DNA from 4 places in the Kluyvera ascorbata genome. Region 2 is predicted to be linked to each of the others. Evidence: predicted binding sites of a transcription regulator. Region 2 holds the regulator's gene; each other region holds the start of a gene.
The links. Region 2 encodes CRP, which controls carbon source genes, mostly activating them, when cyclic AMP is high. Its sites were predicted from a motif close to ATGTGANNNNNNTCACAT; they were not measured.
Positions count from the first base shown of each region.

Region 1: MY052_RS16280 (ABC-F family ATPase) is a predicted target of CRP. The motif match lies at 1,423-1,440, and genes of this name have one in related genera.
Region 3: MY052_RS07155 (YfcZ/YiiS family protein) is a predicted target of CRP. The motif match lies at 964-981, and genes of this name have one in related genera.
Region 4: drpB (cell division protein DrpB) is a predicted target of CRP. The motif match lies at 1,232-1,249, and genes of this name have one in related genera.

Region 1 covers NZ_CP096201.1:3,408,114-3,412,832, reverse strand. Annotated here, with positions in the region: gene MY052_RS16290 (GntR family transcriptional regulator) at 1-305, shown strand, start outside; gene ldtB (L,D-transpeptidase) at 404-1,324, opposite strand; gene MY052_RS16280 (ABC-F family ATPase) at 1,543-3,138, shown strand; gene MY052_RS16275 (hypothetical protein) at 3,304-3,618, shown strand; gene MY052_RS16270 (hypothetical protein) at 3,799-4,044, opposite strand; gene MY052_RS16265 (glycoside hydrolase family 31 protein) at 4,152-4,719, opposite strand, start outside.
Region 2 covers NZ_CP096201.1:406,871-411,589, reverse strand. Annotated here, with positions in the region: gene MY052_RS01840 (phosphoribulokinase) at 27-890, shown strand; gene MY052_RS01835 (OsmC family protein) at 987-1,391, opposite strand; gene crp (cAMP-activated global transcriptional regulator CRP) at 1,696-2,328, shown strand; gene MY052_RS01825 (YccS/YhfK family putative transporter) at 2,384-4,459, shown strand; gene argD (bifunctional acetylornithine/succinyldiaminopimelate transaminase) at 4,452-4,719, opposite strand, start outside.
Region 3 covers NZ_CP096201.1:1,505,008-1,509,726, forward strand. Annotated here, with positions in the region: gene fadL (long-chain fatty acid transporter FadL) at 1-714, opposite strand, end outside; gene MY052_RS07155 (YfcZ/YiiS family protein) at 1,087-1,371, shown strand; gene fadI (acetyl-CoA C-acyltransferase FadI) at 1,558-2,868, shown strand; gene fadJ (fatty acid oxidation complex subunit alpha FadJ) at 2,868-4,719, shown strand, end outside.
Region 4 covers NZ_CP096201.1:1,926,726-1,931,444, reverse strand. Annotated here, with positions in the region: gene MY052_RS09025 (DNA cytosine methyltransferase) at 1-102, opposite strand, end outside; gene MY052_RS09020 (phosphohydrolase) at 137-847, opposite strand; gene drpB (cell division protein DrpB) at 893-1,174, opposite strand; gene ompC (porin OmpC) at 1,881-3,065, shown strand; gene MY052_RS09005 (N-acetylmuramic acid 6-phosphate etherase) at 3,118-4,014, opposite strand; gene MY052_RS09000 (sensor histidine kinase) at 4,191-4,719, shown strand, end outside.

The DNA.
Region 1 (4,719 bases), 2.1 Mb from region 2:
CGCTGTCGCTGGATATCACCGTGATGCCGGTGTCGCTGGTGCCGGGGTTAAGCAAAACGCACCTTGAAAGTTCGGTGTTTCGCTATGTGCAGGAAAATTTGGGCCTGAAGATGATGGGATCGTATCGGGTGGTGCGGGCGATTAAACCCGACGCGCTCGATCAGCAGCATTTAAGCTGTGAACCCGGCGACCCGGTGCTGGAAGTGGAGCAGGTTATCTATCTGGATGACGGCACGCCGCTGGAGTACGCGCACTGCCACTATCGCTACGACCATGGTGGCATCGTGATAGTCAATAATGGATAAAAAAATGGCGGGTGATTAACCCGCCATTTTTGTTTTGTCGCCCGAACGATGTTCGTGTAGGCCCGGTAAGCGAAGCGCCACCGGGAAATGTCAGGCAATTAGTTCAGACGAACCGGCATACCGGAACGGTTTTTAACCGCCTGGTCAACGATGCTCTGGTCAACGTCAGGCTGGCTGGTCACGCTCTGCACGGCTTTAGTCAGCACAACCGGTACGGTTTCGCCACCTTCAAACTGCGCTTCGGTGGTGGACAGCGGGTTGTGAACTTCCATGAAGCGGCTGCCATCTGGTTCGGTAGTCACTTTCACAGGCTCATCAATGAACTGTACGCGCGTACCAACAGGCACGTTCTGGAACAGGAATTTGATGTCTTCGTTACGCAGACGCACGCAGCCGTGGCTCACGCGCAGGCCGATACCGAAGTTAGCGTTGGTGCCGTGGATGGCGTACAGACGGCCAATATACAGCGCGTACAGACCCATCGGGTTATCCGGGCCAGCAGGAACGACGGCTGGCAGCGGGTTACCGGCTGCGGCATATTCGGCGTGCATTTTCGCCGTTGGTGTCCAGGTTGGGCCCGCTTTCTTACGTTCTACCTTGGTGGTCCAGCTGATAGGCGTATCTTTGCCCAACTGGCCAATACCGATTGGCAGCACGATCACGGTGTTGGTGCCTTTCGGATAGTAGTACAGACGCATTTCTGCGCTGTTAATGACGATACCTTCATGCACGGTGTCCGGCAGGATCAGCTGCTGAGGGATGTTCAGCACGCTACCGCCTTTCGGCAGGTAGGTATCCACGCCAGGGTTAGCTTCCAGCATGTTAGACAGACCCATCTGGTACTGGGCCGCGAAGTATTCCAGCGGTTGCTTATTGTCTTCAGGGATCGTGATGACCTGATTCTGACCGACAATGCGGCTCCCATCGGTTGGCAGCGGATACGTAACCGCCGATGCCGTATTACAGAAGCCTACGACAGCAAGCGCCGCAGCGAAAAGCGTAGTTAATTTCATGTTCATGTTGTGCGAGGTATCAGTGCCATTACAGCGGTTGTTTGAGAATTCAGACTGTTGGTAGGAGCGCATTATATGTGCATTCCTTGTCGCAGGGAATTCGGATGTGTACGAAATCACATTTTTTTCACTTGAGTTACAGTTTAGTCACTGGCGAAGGCGGGCGCTTTTTATTCTCAATTGTGGCAGAATAGGCGGTTTGTCACATTCTTCAGGATACTCCCGTGTTAGTTACTAGCAACGTTACCATGCAGTTTGGCAGTAAGCCGCTGTTCGAAAACATCTCCGTCAAATTTGGCGGCGGCAACCGTTACGGCCTGATTGGCGCAAACGGGAGCGGCAAATCTACCTTTATGAAAATCCTCGGCGGCGACTTAGAGCCGACGCTGGGCAACGTTTCCCTCGATCCGAACGAACGCATCGGTAAGCTGCGTCAGGATCAGTTCGCCTTCGAAGAGTACTCCGTACTCGACACCGTTATTATGGGCCACGGCGAACTGTGGGAAGTGAAACAAGAGCGCGACCGTATCTACGGTCTGGCGGAAATGAGCGAAGAAGACGGCTACAAAGTGGCCGATCTCGAAGTGCTTTACGGCGAAATGGACGGTTACTCCGCGGAATCACGCGCCGGTGAACTGCTGCTGGGCGTGGGTATTCCGCTGGAGCAGCACTACGGTCTGATGAGCGAAGTCGCGCCAGGCTGGAAACTGCGTGTGCTGTTGGCACAGGCGCTGTTCTCTAACCCAGACATCCTGCTGCTCGACGAACCAACGAACAACCTGGACATCGACACCATCCGCTGGCTGGAGCAGACGCTGAACGAACGCGACAGCACCATGATCATCATTTCGCACGACCGTCACTTCCTGAACATGGTCTGCACCCACATGGCTGACCTCGACTACGGTGAACTGCGCGTGTACGCCGGTAACTACGACGAGTACATGACCGCAGCGACCCAGGCGCGTGAGCGTCTGCTGGCGGACAACGCCAAGAAAAAAGCGCAGATTGCTGACCTGCAATCCTTCGTTAGCCGCTTTAGCGCCAACGCCTCTAAATCTCGTCAGGCGACCTCTCGTGCCCGTCAGATTGACAAAATCAAGCTCGACGAAGTGAAAGCCTCCAGCCGTCAGAACCCGTTCATCCGTTTCGAACAGGAGAAGAAACTGTTCCGTAACGCGCTGGAAGTCGAAGCGCTGAGCAAAGGCTTTGATAACGGCCCGCTGTTTAAAAACTTCAACCTGATGATGGAAGTCGGCGAGAAGATTGCCATTATCGGTGCCAACGGCGTGGGTAAATCCACCATGCTGAAAACTCTGGTGGGCGAACTGACGCCGGATAGCGGTACCGTGAAATGGTCCGAGAACGCTAGCATTGGTTACTACGCGCAGGATCACGCCGAAGATTTCGATAACGATCTGTCGGTGTTTGACTGGATGAGCCAGTGGAAACAGGAAGGCGACGACGAGCAGGTGGTACGTGGCTTCCTTGGCCGTCTGCTGTTCAGCCAGGACGATATCAAAAAGCCTGCGAAGGTGCTCTCCGGTGGTGAGAAAGGCCGTATGCTGTTCGGTAAGCTGATGATGCAGAAACCAAACATTCTGGTGATGGATGAACCAACCAACCACCTGGATATGGAATCTATCGAATCACTGAACATGGCGCTGGAAATGTATCAGGGCACCCTGATCTTCGTTTCCCACGACCGTGAGTTCGTCAGCTCACTGGCGACCCGCGTGATTGAAATTACCCCAGAGCGCGTGGTGGACTTCAGCGGCAACTACGAAGATTACCTGCGCAGCAAAGGTATCGACGGTTAATCCCGTATCGCATCCCGATGGCGCGAGTGCCATCGGGAGTTTTTGGCGACATAACTGCTAACAAACAATTCATCAACAATCTCTCGAAACCCCCGCCACACCATAATTCCTGCACAATTTTATGAAGAAATGACTCCCGCACATTCATTGATGGCGGAAGAGGCGATGCAAGAATTCATGCTTTACTCCAGCACGGACGACAGAACCCTTTATCGTTACCAGATACGGCAGCGCGGCCCCGTTTTCTATATAACGATGAGTCGGATAGAAAACGACGTAGAAGCGGAACATTTTGGTACCCGGGTAGTTAGCAACATCACCCGCCAGGACGTGATTGAAGAGTGTCTGGCGCACTGTCGACGACGAAGTCATACCGAGGTCTGGCGGCGGCGAAAAGCGTTGCTGACCGGGGTGCGAAACTGGCTGGTGTGCAGCGTGGCGATGCTGACTTTTATTCGCCTGGCCATTGTCAAAAGTTAACCCTACCGCTCAACCCTTGAACGGAGCAGATGCTGATGATCATTATGCTGCTGGTGGTCAATGTCGTTTTGTACGGTGTGCTGATTGGTTTTTTGATTGCGGCGGCGTGAAAGACACGCCGTTTGGGCTGGTAGGTTTAAACAAGCCGGACAGGGTAAACGGCTGCCCGGCGTTGAGCGATTATCGGTGGTGATGTATTACCGGTAGAGGAAAACCGTTGCTGGCGTCAGAGGGGCTGCTGAACGTCGCCGGGCCGTATGCCTGTGCGATAGAACCATCGTTGTCGTCGTCAGAGAAACGACTCAGTGCCGTGGTTTTCGTTTGAGGATTTTGCGCAGCGGTTTCCTGCAAAGGGCGCTCCTGGAAGGCCAATGCGCTGGTAGAGCTGAGCAGTAATGCCATTGCCATCGTGGTCACTATTTTCATACTTTTGGGTCCGCAAATTGAGAGGGCATTCTGAAGGTATAGTGAGCACAAAAAAAACGCCATGAGCGGTTACACTCATGGCGTGCTTTGTTACCAATGGAAAACAATCAGCGGGTTATCCACTCTTCAGCGGCGACGCCGTTAATCAGTAGCTGACGTTTTTCCCCGTCAGGCAGCGTTACCTTCAGCGCCTTCCACGCTGGACGATAATCGCCGCGCGCGTTGACCTTCAGGTCAATGGTACTGCCGGTACAGACCATCTCCCATTCCAGCCACAGCGCGTTGCCCTGCTGGTATCCCCACGACTCACCGTCATCTTCAAACAGCAGGCCAGACGTGCTGCCCATACCTTTCCGCGGGTACAGCTTGAGCTCGCGCTGCGTATCCTCGGCGGCGTTCACAAAGGTAATGCGCTCGCTCATTGGAATACCGGCCCCGGCGCGAACCAGCAGCGGTAGCTTCTCTAGCGGTGCGTCGAGAGTTATCCATTGGCCGCCGCTGAACCACTCACTGGTGTAAAAATCGTACCAGCCAGCCTCGTTATCCGGCAGCCAGACGCGGCGCTCGCGCTCGCCTTCTTCCACTACGCTTGCGACCAGAATATCGCGGCCGAGCAGGAAATCGTCGCACTCCGCAAAGGTCTGTTCATCGTGCTCGTGGTCGAGGAACGTTGGG
Region 2 (4,719 bases):
TGTCGTCTGTTCAGGGAGTTATTCGCATGTCTGCCAAACATCCGGTCATTGCCGTTACCGGCTCCAGCGGAGCAGGAACCACCACCACCAGCCTCGCGTTTCGTAAAATCTTTGCTCAGCTCAACCTGCGCGCGGCGGAAGTCGAAGGCGACAGCTTTCACCGCTACACCCGTCCGGAAATGGATATGGCTATCCGCAAGGCCCGTGATCTTGGCCGCCACATCAGCTATTTCGGCCCGGATGCCAACGACTTTGGCCTGCTGGAACAAACCTTTCGCGACTACGGCCTGAACGGGCAGGGGAAGTCGCGCAAATACCTGCATACCTATGATGAAGCGGTTCCCTGGAACCAGGTACCCGGCACGTTTACGCCGTGGCAGCCGTTACCGGAACCGACCGATGTGCTGTTCTATGAAGGACTGCACGGCGGCGTGGTGACACCGCAGCACGATGTCGCGCGGCATGTTGATCTGCTGGTTGGCGTGGTGCCGATTGTTAACCTGGAGTGGATCCAGAAGATGATCCGTGACACCAGTGAGCGCGGTCACTCCCGCGAGGCGGTGATGGATTCCGTAGTGCGCTCAATGGAAGACTATATCAACTTCATCACCCCACAGTTCTCCCGCACCCATATCAACTTCCAGCGTGTACCAACGGTCGATACCTCTAACCCGTTTGCAGCCAAAAGCATTCCGTCGCTGGACGAGAGTTTTGTGGTGATTCACTTCCGTAATCTCGAGCACATCGACTACCCGTGGTTACTGGCCATGTTGCAGGGTTCATTTATCTCGCATATGAATACGCTGGTCGTTCCCGGCGGGAAGATGGTGCTGGCGATGGAATTAATCATGACGCCGCTGGTGCAGCGGCTGATGGAAGGTCGGAACTAGCATCAAGACCAGGTAGCCCGGACGAGGTGCGCAAGCACCGACGCCGGGAATGTCCCCGGCGTCACTGCGTTCGGCCGGGCTACGTCTAGCATGCAATCAGCCTTCAATCACTTCGTAAGAGTGAGTGATATTGACCGCTTTTTCGAGCATCAGCGCAACTGAGCAGTATTTCTCAGCAGACAGATCGACCGCACGCGATACCGCCGCATCCTTCAGCGCTTTACCGGTGACGATAAAGTGCAGGTTGATGTGCGTAAACAGACGCGGGGCCTCCTCACGGCGCTCAGAAGTGAGCTTCACTTCGCAGTCGGTCACGTCATTGCGACCTTTTTGCAGGATAGAGACGACGTCAATCGCACTGCAACCACCGGCGGCCATCAGCACGACTTCCATCGGGCTCGGCGCTTTATCGCCGGAGTTACCGTCCATCAAAATTTGGTGGCCAGAAGCAGACTCACCGAGGAAGGTTAACCCTTCAACCCATTTCACACGTGCTTGCATAATATTTAACTCCCAGGTTGCAATTTTCTTCTCAGATTACGCGCACATAACAATTCTCGCAATGGAAGGCGATCGCCGTCATGCTGAAGCGAGACACCAGGAGACACACGGCTAAAGCTATGCTAAAACAGTCGGGATGCTACGGTAATACATAAACGTACTGCATGTATGCAGAGGACATCACATTACAGGCTGCGACCCTATTCGACAGCCGACTTCCCAGGTAACGGGAAGGATACTATTGCAACCAGTGGCTGCAATGTTTTTGCCGCTGGGAAGAGCTTATAACAGAGGATAACCGCGCATGGTGCTTGGCAAACCGCAAACAGACCCTACTCTCGAATGGTTCTTGTCTCATTGCCATATTCATAAGTACCCATCGAAGAGCACGCTGATTCACCAGGGTGAAAAAGCAGAGACGCTGTATTACATCGTAAAAGGCTCAGTGGCTGTACTCATCAAGGATGAAGAAGGCAAAGAGATGATCCTCTCTTACCTTAACCAGGGCGACTTTATCGGTGAGCTGGGCCTGTTCGAAGAAGGCCAGGAACGCAGCGCATGGGTACGAGCAAAAACCGCTTGTGAAGTTGCTGAAATCTCTTATAAAAAATTCCGTCAGCTGATCCAGGTTAACCCGGACATTCTGATGCGTCTCTCTTCTCAGATGGCGCGTCGTCTGCAGGTCACCTCTGAAAAAGTTGGTAACCTGGCCTTCCTGGACGTAACCGGTCGTATCGCTCAGACCCTGCTGAACCTGGCTAAACAGCCGGACGCTATGACCCACCCGGACGGTATGCAGATCAAAATCACCCGTCAGGAAATTGGTCAGATCGTTGGCTGCTCCCGTGAAACCGTGGGCCGTATTCTGAAAATGCTGGAAGATCAGAACCTGATCTCCGCGCACGGCAAAACCATTGTCGTCTACGGAACCCGCTAATCCAGCCCAAAATGGCGTATTGTAAAAGCAATACGCCATTTTTGTTTTTCCCCCTATGTGGCGCAGGCTGATTTACCACCCCGAAGTCAACTATGCACTGCGGCAAACGCTGGTGTTATGCCTGCCGGTTGCCATCGGGCTTCTGTTCGGCCATCTCCAGCAGGGTCTGCTGTTTTCATTGGTGCCTGCCTGCTGCAATATCGCCGGCCTCGATACCCCACATAAGCGCTTCTTTAAACGCCTGATTATCGGTGGCTGTCTGTTTGCCGGATGTAGCCTTGCCGTACAGCTGCTGTTGGCGCGCGATATCCCCTTACCGCTGATTCTCACCGGGCTGGCGCTGCTGCTGGGCGTCACGGCGGAAATCAGCGCGCTGCACGGGCGGTTACTGCCCGCCTCGCTGATTGCTTCTATCTTCACCTTAAGCCTGGCGGGCAATATGCCCATCTGGGAGCCGCTACTGCTCTACGCGTTCGGCACGCTGTGGTATGGGCTGTTTAACTGGTGGTGGTTCTGGATATGGCGCGAGCAGCCGCTGAGGGAATCGCTGAGCCTGCTCTACCGACAGCTCGCCGAGTACTGCGAAGCCAAATATAGCCTGTTGACCCAGCACACTGACCCGAGCACCGCGCTGCCGCCGCTGCTCACTCGTCAACAGAAGGTGGTGGATCTCATCTCTCAGTGCTACCAGCAACTGCATATGCTCGCCGCGAATCAGCACAACGACTATAAGCGCCTGCTGCGCGCCTTCCAGGTGGGGCTCGACCTGCAAGAACATATCTCCGTCAGCCTGCACCAGCCGGAAGAGGTACAAAAGCTGGTTGAACGCAGCCACGCCGAAGCGGTGATCCGCTGGAACGCCCAGACCGTGGCGTCACGCCTGAGGGTACTGGCTGACGATATTCTCTATCACCGCTACCCTACCCGCTTCAATATGGACAAGCAGATAGGCGCGCTGGAAAAAATTGCCGACCAGCATCCAGATAACCCGGTTGGCCAGTTCTGCGCCTGGCACTTCAGCCGCATTGCCCGCGTGCTGCGCTCCCAGCGCCCGCTCTACCCGCGCAACCTGATGGCCGATAAAGAGCGCCGCCTGCCGCTATTCGCGGCGCTCAAAAACTACCTGTCGCTGAAATCTCCGGCGCTACGTAATGCCGCCCGGCTCAGCGTAATGCTCAGTATCGCCAGCCTGATGGGCGCCGCGCTGCATCTGCCAAAGCCTTACTGGATCCTGATGACGGTGCTGCTGGTCACGCAGAACGGCTACGGTGCAACTCGCGTACGTATTTTCCATCGTGCGGCGGGTACGCTGGCAGGGTTAGTGATTGCCGCCGTCGTTCTGCACTTCCACATCTCAGAAGGACTGGCGTTAGCGGGTATGCTTATCGTCACGCTGGGGAGCTACCTGATAATCCGTCGCCACTACGGTTGGGCCACCGTCGGCTTTACGATTACCGCGGTTTATACCCTGCAAATTCTGACGCTGAACGGCGAGCAGTTTATCGTCGCGCGCTTTATCGACACCATCATCGGCTGTCTGATTGCCTTTGGCGGGATGATCTGGCTGTGGCCGCAGTGGCAAAGCGGTCAGCTTCGACAAAACGCTCAGGCGGCACTGGAAGCCGACCAGGAAGCCATTCGTCTTATCCTGAGCCCCGACCCGCAGGCGCCTAAGCTTGCCTATCAGCGTATGCGCGTAAACCAGGCGCACAACACGCTCTACAACACGCTCAACCAGGCCATGCAGGAACCGGGCTTTAACTCGCGCTATCTGGAAGATATGAAGCTGTGGGTCACCCACAGTCAGTTTATCGTCGAGCATATCAACGCCATGACCACGCTGGCACGCGAGCACAACATGCTGACGCCGGATCTCGCGCAGCAGTATCTGGAATCCTGTGAGATTGCCCTTCAGCGCTGTCAACAGCGTCTGGAGTACGATGAGGCGGGAAGCAGCGGTGAAGTGAATATTATGGAATCGCCGGACGCGCTGTCCCATGGGCCGTTAAGTACCATGGAACAGCATCTTCAGCGTATTCTGGGGCATCTGAGCACCATGCACACCATCTCGTCGGTGGCCTGGCGACAGCGCCCCCGTCATGGAGGCTGGTTAAAACGACGGGCTAGCTAACGATTTTAGCGACCGCCTGAGCGAAACGCTGCATCCCTTCGTCGATATCCACCTCTTCCACCACCAGCGATGGTGCAAAGCGCATCACGTCCGGCCCGGCGTTCAGTACCATGACACCGACGTCCGCCGCGGCGTAGAGGAAATCACGCGCCCGGCCTTTGTATTTCTCGTTCAACGCCGCGCCAATCAGCAGACCCATGCCGCGCACGTCGCTAAAGACATCGTACTTCGCGTTGATATGCTGAAGGTGCTGCACAAAG
Region 3 (4,719 bases), 1.1 Mb from region 2:
GCGGTTGTTTTTATCCAGCTCATACAAAATACCTGCGTTCCAGCCGTAGCCCCATTCATCGTCCTTCAGGTGAGCAATCTGGGAGCTAGTTGAAGGGACACCCAGCGCATTTGCAGTTGGTGCACCACCGATAGCGGTAACGGCTGTGCTGATATCACCTGCCGTACGCTCGATTTTCGCTTTGGCATACACTGCATCAAAACCGAGACCGAAGCTCCAGGCGCTATTCAGTCGGTAAGCACCGCTCAGATTCAGGTTGATCGTTTGCAGATCGGTAGTGCCGCCAAACGGACCCGCTGCGTAGTTATCATTAAACTCCGTAGCCAGGCCATAGTTGGAGGTTACAGAAGCCCCCCAACCAAACTGTTCGTTAATAGGCATAACGAAGTGCATGTTAGGAACCCATGCCGTTGGCGCAATATTATCCGCATCGGTGCTTTTTTTGGTTTTTGGCGAAGTGCCTGAAATGTTCACATCAGGATCGATAAACACCGCACCGGCAGAAAACGTCGGGCGGTCGAACATCATAATCAGCGCCGGGTTACGGCTAGCATTACCCGCATCATCTGCGATAGCACCTTCGCCGGAATAGGCACGGCCCAGACCAGAGGCTGAGAATTCATTAAGCTGGAAGCCTGCTGACCAGGCTTGGGTTGAAACAAGTGCCACTGCGACAGCAAGAGCAGACTTCGTATAACGGGTTTTCTGGCTCATGACCATAACCTCATTGAGTTATTTTTATACAAACAATGTTACATGTAGTAACAGAAGCGCGAAGTGTAGGGGCTGGACTACAACAGAGAAATCAGACCAGTGACGAGAGTATAGGTCTGACCAGATGGTATGTTGCAATATTGTTTATTAAGTTTTTCAAAGATGTTGTTTAAAACGAGATCTGGTTGGCAAAAATGCGGGGGTGGTCATAGGGTGTGAAACACCAAATTTGTTTTAGATCATTTTTAATTGTGATTTCGGTCACTTAAGGGTTTAGATCTCATTATCGACTGGAGGCGTAAAGCGGGCGGACGTAAAATAGGCTCATCGTTTATCTGGCACCTTGAGTGCACAAAACAGAGGAAATCTACAATGAGCAAATGTAGTGCTGATGAAACCCCAGTTTGCTGCTGCATGGATGTGGGTACCATTATGGACAACTCCGACTGCACAGCCTCTTACAGCCGCGTGTTCGCAAACCGTGCTGAAGCTGAAGAGACGCTGGCGGCGCTGTCAGAAAAAGCGCGTAGCGTAGAATCTGAACCGTGCAAAATCACCGCTGATTTCAAAGACGTTGAAGGCGGCGTGCAGCTGGATATTGATTTTGTCTTCGCCTGCGAAGCCGAAACGCTGATTTTCCAGCTGGGCCTGCGTTAATCGCGCCTTTCGCACAACGGCTTTAAATAACGCCCCTGTTACCTGCGTAACAGGGGCGTTTTCTTTTGTTCTCAATGTGTTTTAGCTCTCAATTTTTTCTCTCCCCGATTGGCTAAGTGTAATAAATTAGTTAAAACTGTTATCAGGTCAGACCACTTAGATTTATTTCGTTAACAGGGGAGAGTTATGAGTCAGGCGTTACCGCTTATCACCCGTCAGGGCGATCGCATTGCTATAGTCAGTGGATTACGTACCCCGTTTGCCCGACAGGCGACCGCGTTTCACGGTGTGCCGGCCGTCGACCTCGGTAAAATGGTCGTGGGTGAAATGCTGGCCCGTAGCGAAATCTCCCCTGAAGTTATCGAACAGCTGGTATTTGGTCAGGTGGTACAGATGCCTGCTGCACCCAATATCGCCCGTGAAATCGTGTTGGGCACCGGCATGAACGTGCATACCGATGCCTACAGCGTCAGCCGTGCCTGCGCGACCAGCTTTCAGGCGGTGGCGAACGTTGCAGAAAGCCTGATGGCGGGGACGATTCGCGCCGGGATTGCGGGCGGTGCTGACTCTTCCTCGGTTCTTCCCATTGGCGTGAGTAAAAAGCTTGCGCGTACGCTGGTAGATGCGAATAAAGCCCGCACCCTGGGACAAAAACTCAAACTTTTCTCTCGGCTGCGTCTGCGTGACCTGATGCCGGTACCTCCTGCAGTCGCGGAGTATTCCACCGGGCTGCGGATGGGCGATACCGCGGAACAGATGGCGAAAACCTATGGCATCACGCGTGAGCAGCAGGATGCGCTGGCGAACCGTTCGCATCAACTGGCATCCCAGGCCTGGGCGGAAGGGAAGCTGAACGATGAGGTCATGACGGCCTACTCGCCGCCGTACCGTAATCCGCTAGAGCAGGACAATAATATTCGCGCAAACTCTACGCTTGCCGATTACGCCAAACTGCGTCCAGCATTTGACCGCCAGCACGGAACGGTAACCGCGGCGAACAGTACGCCGTTAACCGACGGCGCTGCGGCAGTTATCCTGATGACGGAATCCCGCGCTAAAGAGCTGGGGCTGGTGCCGTTGGGTTATCTGCGCAGCTACGCGTTTACTGCCATTGATGTCTGGCAGGACATGCTGCTTGGCCCGGCATGGTCAACGCCGCTGGCGCTGGATCGCGCAGGATTGACCTTCGCTGACCTTACGCTTATCGACATGCATGAAGCCTTCGCGGCGCAAACGCTGGCCAACATTCAGTGCCTGGCGAGTGAAAAATTTGCGCGCGAAGTGCTCGGGCGCAGCCACGCTACCGGCGAGGTTGACGAAAGCAAATTCAACGTTCTGGGCGGCTCAATCGCTTACGGTCACCCGTTTGCGGCGACGGGCGCACGCATGATCACCCAAACGCTGAATGAACTGCGTCGTCGCGGTGGCGGTTTTGGGCTGGTGACCGCCTGTGCGGCGGGTGGGCTCGGTGCGGCAATGGTCCTGGAGGCAGAATAATGGAAATTAAATCCGCATTTACGCTCATCGTGCGCCCGGACAACGTGGCGGTAGTGACCATCGACGTACCCGATGAAAAGATGAATACCCTGAAGGCCGAGTTTGGCGGTCAGGTACGCGCTATCCTTAAGCAAATCAGAGAAAACAGAGCCTTATTGGGCGTAGTACTGATTTCCGCAAAAACGGATAACTTTATTGCCGGGGCTGATATCAACATGATTGGCCGCTGTCAGAGCGCCCAGGAAGCGGAGTCCCTCGCGCGTCAGGGGCAGCAGGTAATGGCTGAAATTCAGAGCCTTACCATCCCCGTGGTGGCGGCGATTCATGGTGCCTGTCTGGGCGGTGGGCTGGAGCTGGCGCTGGCCTGTCATGCGCGTATCTGTTCGGATGATGGGCGGACGGTGCTGGGGCTGCCGGAAGTGCAGCTCGGCTTGTTACCGGGGTCTGGCGGCACTCAACGTTTACCGCGCTTAATTGGCGTGAGTACGGCGCTGGATATGATCCTCACCGGTAAGCAGCTTCGCGCCCGTCAGGCACTGAAAGCGGGGCTGGTGGATGAAGTGGTTCCGCACTCAATCTTGCTTGAGGCTGCTGCGGAGTACGTGCGCAAGCCGCGCCATGACCATCGCCGCTTGCCGGTTCGCGAACGTATTCTGGCGGGGCCGCTGGGGCGCAATTTACTGTTTAGCATGGCCGCTAAAAAGACCGCGCAAAAGACGCAAGGTAACTATCCGGCAACGGATAAAATTTTAAAGGTTGTTGAAACCGGCCTGGCGCAGGGTCTTAGCAGCGGTTATGAGGCTGAAGCACGCGCCTTCGGCGAGTTGGCCATGACGCCGCAATCAAAAGCGCTGCGTAATATTTTCTTTGCCAGCACCAATATCAAAAAAGATCCCGGCGCTACCGTAGCGCCTGGCCCATTACGTTCTGTGGGCGTGCTGGGCGGTGGGCTCATGGGCGGAGGGATTGCCTACGTCACGGCGATAAAAGGCAAACTGCCGGTACGTATTAAAGATATTAATGCCAATGGTATTAACCATGCGCTGAAATACAGCTGGGATCAGCTTGAACAAAAAGTGCGTCGCCGTCATATGAAAGCGGCGGAGCGCGACGCCCAGTTGGCGCTGATTTCCGGCGGTACAGATTACCGCGGCTTTGCCCATCGTGACCTGGTGATTGAAGCGGTTTTTGAAGATTTAGCCCTCAAGCAGAAGATGGTTGGCGAGGTTGAACAATATTGCGCACCTCACACCATTTTTGCCTCGAATACCTCATCTTTGCCGATTGGCGATATTGCTGCCTTTGCTCAGCGGCCTGAACAGGTTATCGGTCTTCACTTCTTCAGCCCGGTTGAAAAAATGCCGCTAGTGGAAGTGATTCCCCATGCAGGAACCTCTGAGCAGACCATTGCCACCACGGTGAAGCTTGCCAAGAAACAAGGGAAAACGCCGATTGTGGTGGCAGATAAGGCGGGATTCTATGTAAACCGCATCCTCGCTCCCTATATCGCTGAAGCCATGCGCATGCTGGTGGAGGGGGAAAGCGTCGAACATATTGATAATGCGCTGGTTAAATTTGGTTTCCCTGTCGGGCCGATTCAGTTGCTCGATGAGGTAGGAATAGACACAGGGACAAAAATCCTGCCGATTCTTGAAACCGCTTACGGCGAACGTTTTAGTGCGCCTGCAAGTCTGATTCAGGCGATTTTGAATGACGATCGCAAAGGCAGAAAAAATGGTCGCGGTTTCTATCTTTATGGGAAGAAAGGGCGTAAAAGCAAGAAACAAGTTGATAGCGCGGTCTATTCCCTGGCGGGAATGGCGGCTCGGCATAATCAATGCTCCGCAGAAC
Region 4 (4,719 bases), 1.5 Mb from region 2:
AACGGTCTTTAAATCGTAAATCTCCAGAATATGCTCAAGCAGCGTCTGAGCATCCGGTGCGTCTAACGACGCACTCTCATGTGATAAGACTCGTTGTTGCATAAGTTTGACCAGATACAGAAAAATAAACCTGAGGTTACCATAAGTTGCTTGAGTCTGGCGTTGCGAATCTCCGCAGCACCTGCGCGTCCACCGAGAGCGGATCGCCCGCCAGCTCGGCGCTCAACTTCGCCATAAAGTGCACAAGGAAATCGGCGTTATGCTGTGCCAACTCGCGCCCTTTTGCGGTTTGCATGGTTTCAGGTAACCGCAACAGCTTGGTCTGGAAATGGTCGAGGGCGTAGGTTTTATCATCCAGTTCACGGTTATCAGCGAAGGGATCGTCAGCGTCAAACAGCGCCGCATTCATCGCCCCGGAAACGGCAAATTCCCGCGCTAAACCAATAGCACCCAGCGCTTCTAACCGGTCAGCATCCTGAATGATTTTGGCCTCGGGTGTGTTCGGCGTAATGCGCGCGCTGAAGCTGTGCGCTTCGATGGCGTGAGCAACGGCGCCATAGCGCTCAGCGGGAAACTGCGGGAAATCGCGCTGTAGAATCAGCAGCGTTTGCTGAGCCGATAACTGAGAGGAACGGGCGCGATCGGGATGGTTTTTCGGCAAGCTAACGAGGTCGTGAAAATAACTTGCCAATAATATCACCGTGAGGTCGACGGGATCGTCGGCAGCGATGCGCCTGGCAGTACGCCAGACTCGACGAAAATGGGCGATATCATGCGCCGCATCGCTACCAACATAATGAGTTTCAAACCAACGTTCAACGTCCTGCTGCCATGCTGTTAGTTCCATTCCTTCACCGCGGATGAGTGTATATTGGCCCCCAGCATAGCAATATTAGCGCTGTTCTTCCTGTTCAAGCCGGCGAGGTCGGGTATACCAGGCTATCCCGCCAAGCAACGCACCGACAATACTCAGCACCAGGAAACCGAGCAGCGCGCCAATCCATTTCCCCACGGACGAACCTATTTCACCGTCGATCGTCGCGCCGGGGATAGTCTGCACATCGCTGATGACCCACAGGTAACGCGCCATCGCCCAGACAAAGTAACCGCAAAATGCGTAAAATACCCACAGTGCCAGCTTGCCACCAGGGCCACGCTCTATTTGCTCTTCCATAAAAATACTCTCATTACGCTATTCATGTTCACTGCCACGACATCACGCTGGCAATAGATGTGATATCGGTCACATTATAACGATTAAATTGATGTGAGGTAGTCTCACTCAACGTTACCGGTAACAAACTACCGTTAGCTTGATCTTCGGCAATTTTGTCAGATGACATCTACATCAATGGAAGTACTGCTGATTCGCGTTAGGTTCTTTCGCCCCATTCTCCAGGAGAGTACTCAATCACGATATTCTAATGATAAAAATTTTATAACAGTTGCCATTTTAAATTCATAAAATAAATAACAATAAAGTATTTTTCTGCATCTTTATTTTTTATGGCGATCATGCCATTATCCTTACCGTTATTAGCCTTTTGTTATGCATCAATCAATTTGTTGTTTTTTGATCTTCCCGATCGTATGCCAGTGCGATCGGGATTTTTTTATCTTATACATAATCATTCAGATGATTGATATCGATAAAATTAACATCATCGCGACAAATAAATCCAGTAAAAACAATGATAAAAACAAATAAAACGTTTTTATTCATATTAAATTGAATATAGATGAAACATTATGAAATATTTAATATAATTTAATTACATTTATATTTTAAAATAAATTGAACTCTCACTATATTATCCAGCGCAGTAACGCCGGATGGCGTTACTTATATTCACATGCGCAATAATGCAAAGGAAAATATAATGAAAATGAAAGCTCTGGCACTGTTAGTCCCTGCTTTACTCGTGGCTGGCACGGTAAATGCGGCAGAAATGTATAATAAAAACGGTAATAAAGTAGATCTGTACGGAAAGGTTGACGCGCGTCATACCTTCTCCGACCACGCTGGCGATGACGGCGATGAAACCTACGTGCAGATTGGTTTCAAGGGCGAAACTCAGATTTCTAACGATCTGATTGGCTATGGCCAGTGGGAATACAAAACCTACGCGAACGATACCGAAGGCGCTGGTGATAAATCCTTCAACCGTCTGGCGTTCGCCGGTCTGAAGTTCGCCACCCTGGGCTCTTTCGATTACGGCCGTAACTACGGTGCGGTATACGACATTGAAGGCTGGACAGATATGCTGCCAGTTCAGGGGGGGGACTCCTATACCTGGACCGACAACTTCATGGTTGGTCGTACTAACGGCGTCGCCACCTACCGTAACAGTGACTTCTTCGGCTTGGTTGATGGCTGGAACTTCGCGCTGCAGTATCAGGGAGCTAACGAATCTGGTTCAAACAACCAGGAAGGGACCAAAAACGGCCATAACGATGTTCGCTTCCAGAACGGTGACGGCTACAGCATGTCAACCACTTTTGATTTCAGCGATGCCGTTCCCGAACTTCAAGGTCTGAGCGTGGGTGCAGCTTATGCTTCATCCGATCGCACTAACGATCAGGTGGCTTACCGCGGCGTGTACAATGCTTATGGTAGCGGCAAGAACGGCAGCGTGAGCGCTAGCGGAGATAAAGCCGATGTGTGGACCATTGGTGCGAAATATGATGCCAACGACTTCTATCTGGCGATGATGTATGCGGAAACTCGCAACATGACCCCATTTGGCGACGATGGTATTGCCAACAAAACACAAAACTTTGAAATTACGGCACAATACCAATTCGATTTCGGTCTGCGCCCATCGCTGGCGTGGGTCTATTCTAAAGGCGTCGACGTCGGTGTTCATTACGACAATCACGGTTCTCACCTGACCGATCAAGATCTGGTGAACTACATTGACGTTGGTGCTTATTACTATTTCAACAAGAATTTCTCCACCTATGTTGATTACAAAATCAACATGCTGGACGACGACAACTTCTACCGCGCTAACAACATCTCTACCGATGATATCTTCGGCATTGGTTTAACCTATCAGTTCTAATCTGTAGCTAGAATAAAGCCCGCTAAACGGGCTTTATTCTTCCTTAGCTGAATTACGGCGCTTCCTGCAACGCCACCCGCACAAAACCATTGTTCTGCGCCAGCAGCTCGTGCGCTTTCCAGGCGTCCAGGCCGGTAAGTACCATCAGCACAGCCGTCTTACACTGGTGATCGCAGCTTTCCAGCGCCGCTTTCGCCACCGCGCGGCTGCACCCACCCGCTTCCATCACTATCGCAATTTGCCGCTCAGCCATACGCGTATCCGTGTCACGGATATCCACGCGCATATTGCTATAAACCCGGCCACTGCGAATAGCCAGCCCGGTTGTCAGCATAGAGAGCACCATTTTCTGTGCGGCCATCGCCTTAGGCTCGCCGTAGCCAGCCACCACTTCAGCCCCCGTTTGCGGCGCAATCACGATCTCGGCAAGATCGGTCGCTTCGCTGTGCAGATTGCGGGTAATCACGGCCCGCATCGCCCCCAAAGACCATGCGTGGCGTAACGCCCCCCACAACCATGGTGTTTTCCCACTCACCGTAAGCGCCACCAGCATGTCTTTTTGGGTGAACCCGATAGCCTGAAGATCAAGTACCCCGCGATCGTAATCCTGCCCTGCACCGCTCATCTCATGCAGCATGGCCAACGCCCCGCCGGCAATCAGTCCCATTACCGGGTGCTTTTCGTCCGGGGAAAACTCATTCGCCGCGATCACCGCGTTACGCCCAGAGGCACCGGCCCCCACTATTACCACGCGCCCGCCGTGGCTTAACGTCGCCACCGCGTTATCAATCAGTTGGGTGATGTTGTCGAGACAAGGGGTTATCGCATCAGCAATGCGTTTATCTTCTTGATTAATAACGCTCAACATATCGCGAGTAGACAGTCTATCAATCTCAGCCGTCGTTGAATTGCGTCGTTCCATGACTGAACCGGTAAGCTTAATGCTCATAAACGGACTCCTTATTATGGGTTCTTAAGCAATACTAAAGTGTTTTGTATGGATTGCTCTGCGAGAACGGTCACAAAGAGAGGTTTGGTTTTGTAAGGGAGGATAGCTTTATGAAATCAGGCACATCGGCGATAATGGTTTTTTGACCTCCGATAATAAAAGGTATTAACGTACGCATGCCGCACAATCAGCCCCACCCCAAGCGCCCCATGAAGCTCAGTACGCTGGTGACGCTGATGGTTTGCAGCGTCATTGCCTCCGTGTTACTGGTGGTCTACGCCTTCTACTTTGTACAGATAACCAAAGCAACACGCGCAGGCGTGGAAGATACGGCGTTTGCCATCGCCCGCACGCTTGCCAACTCGCCCGAGATAAAGCGCGGGCTGGCGCAATCGCCTGACAGCAACATCATTCAGCCTATCGCCAGCGCGGTGCAGCAGCAAAACGACCTGCTCTATGCCGTCGTCACTAATATGGACGCGGTCCGCTACTCACACCCCAATGCGCATTTGATTGGTCAGCACTTTATCGGCGCGGATCTTAAGCCCGCATTGCAAGGAAAAGAGAACCTCTCCATCAACCACGGCGTGCTGGCTGAAGCGATGCGCGTTTTCACCCCGATTTATAACAGCCAGCATCAACAGATTGGCGTCGTGATCGTCGGCATTTCTCTACAAAAGGTCGATCAGCAAATCAGCGCCGCAC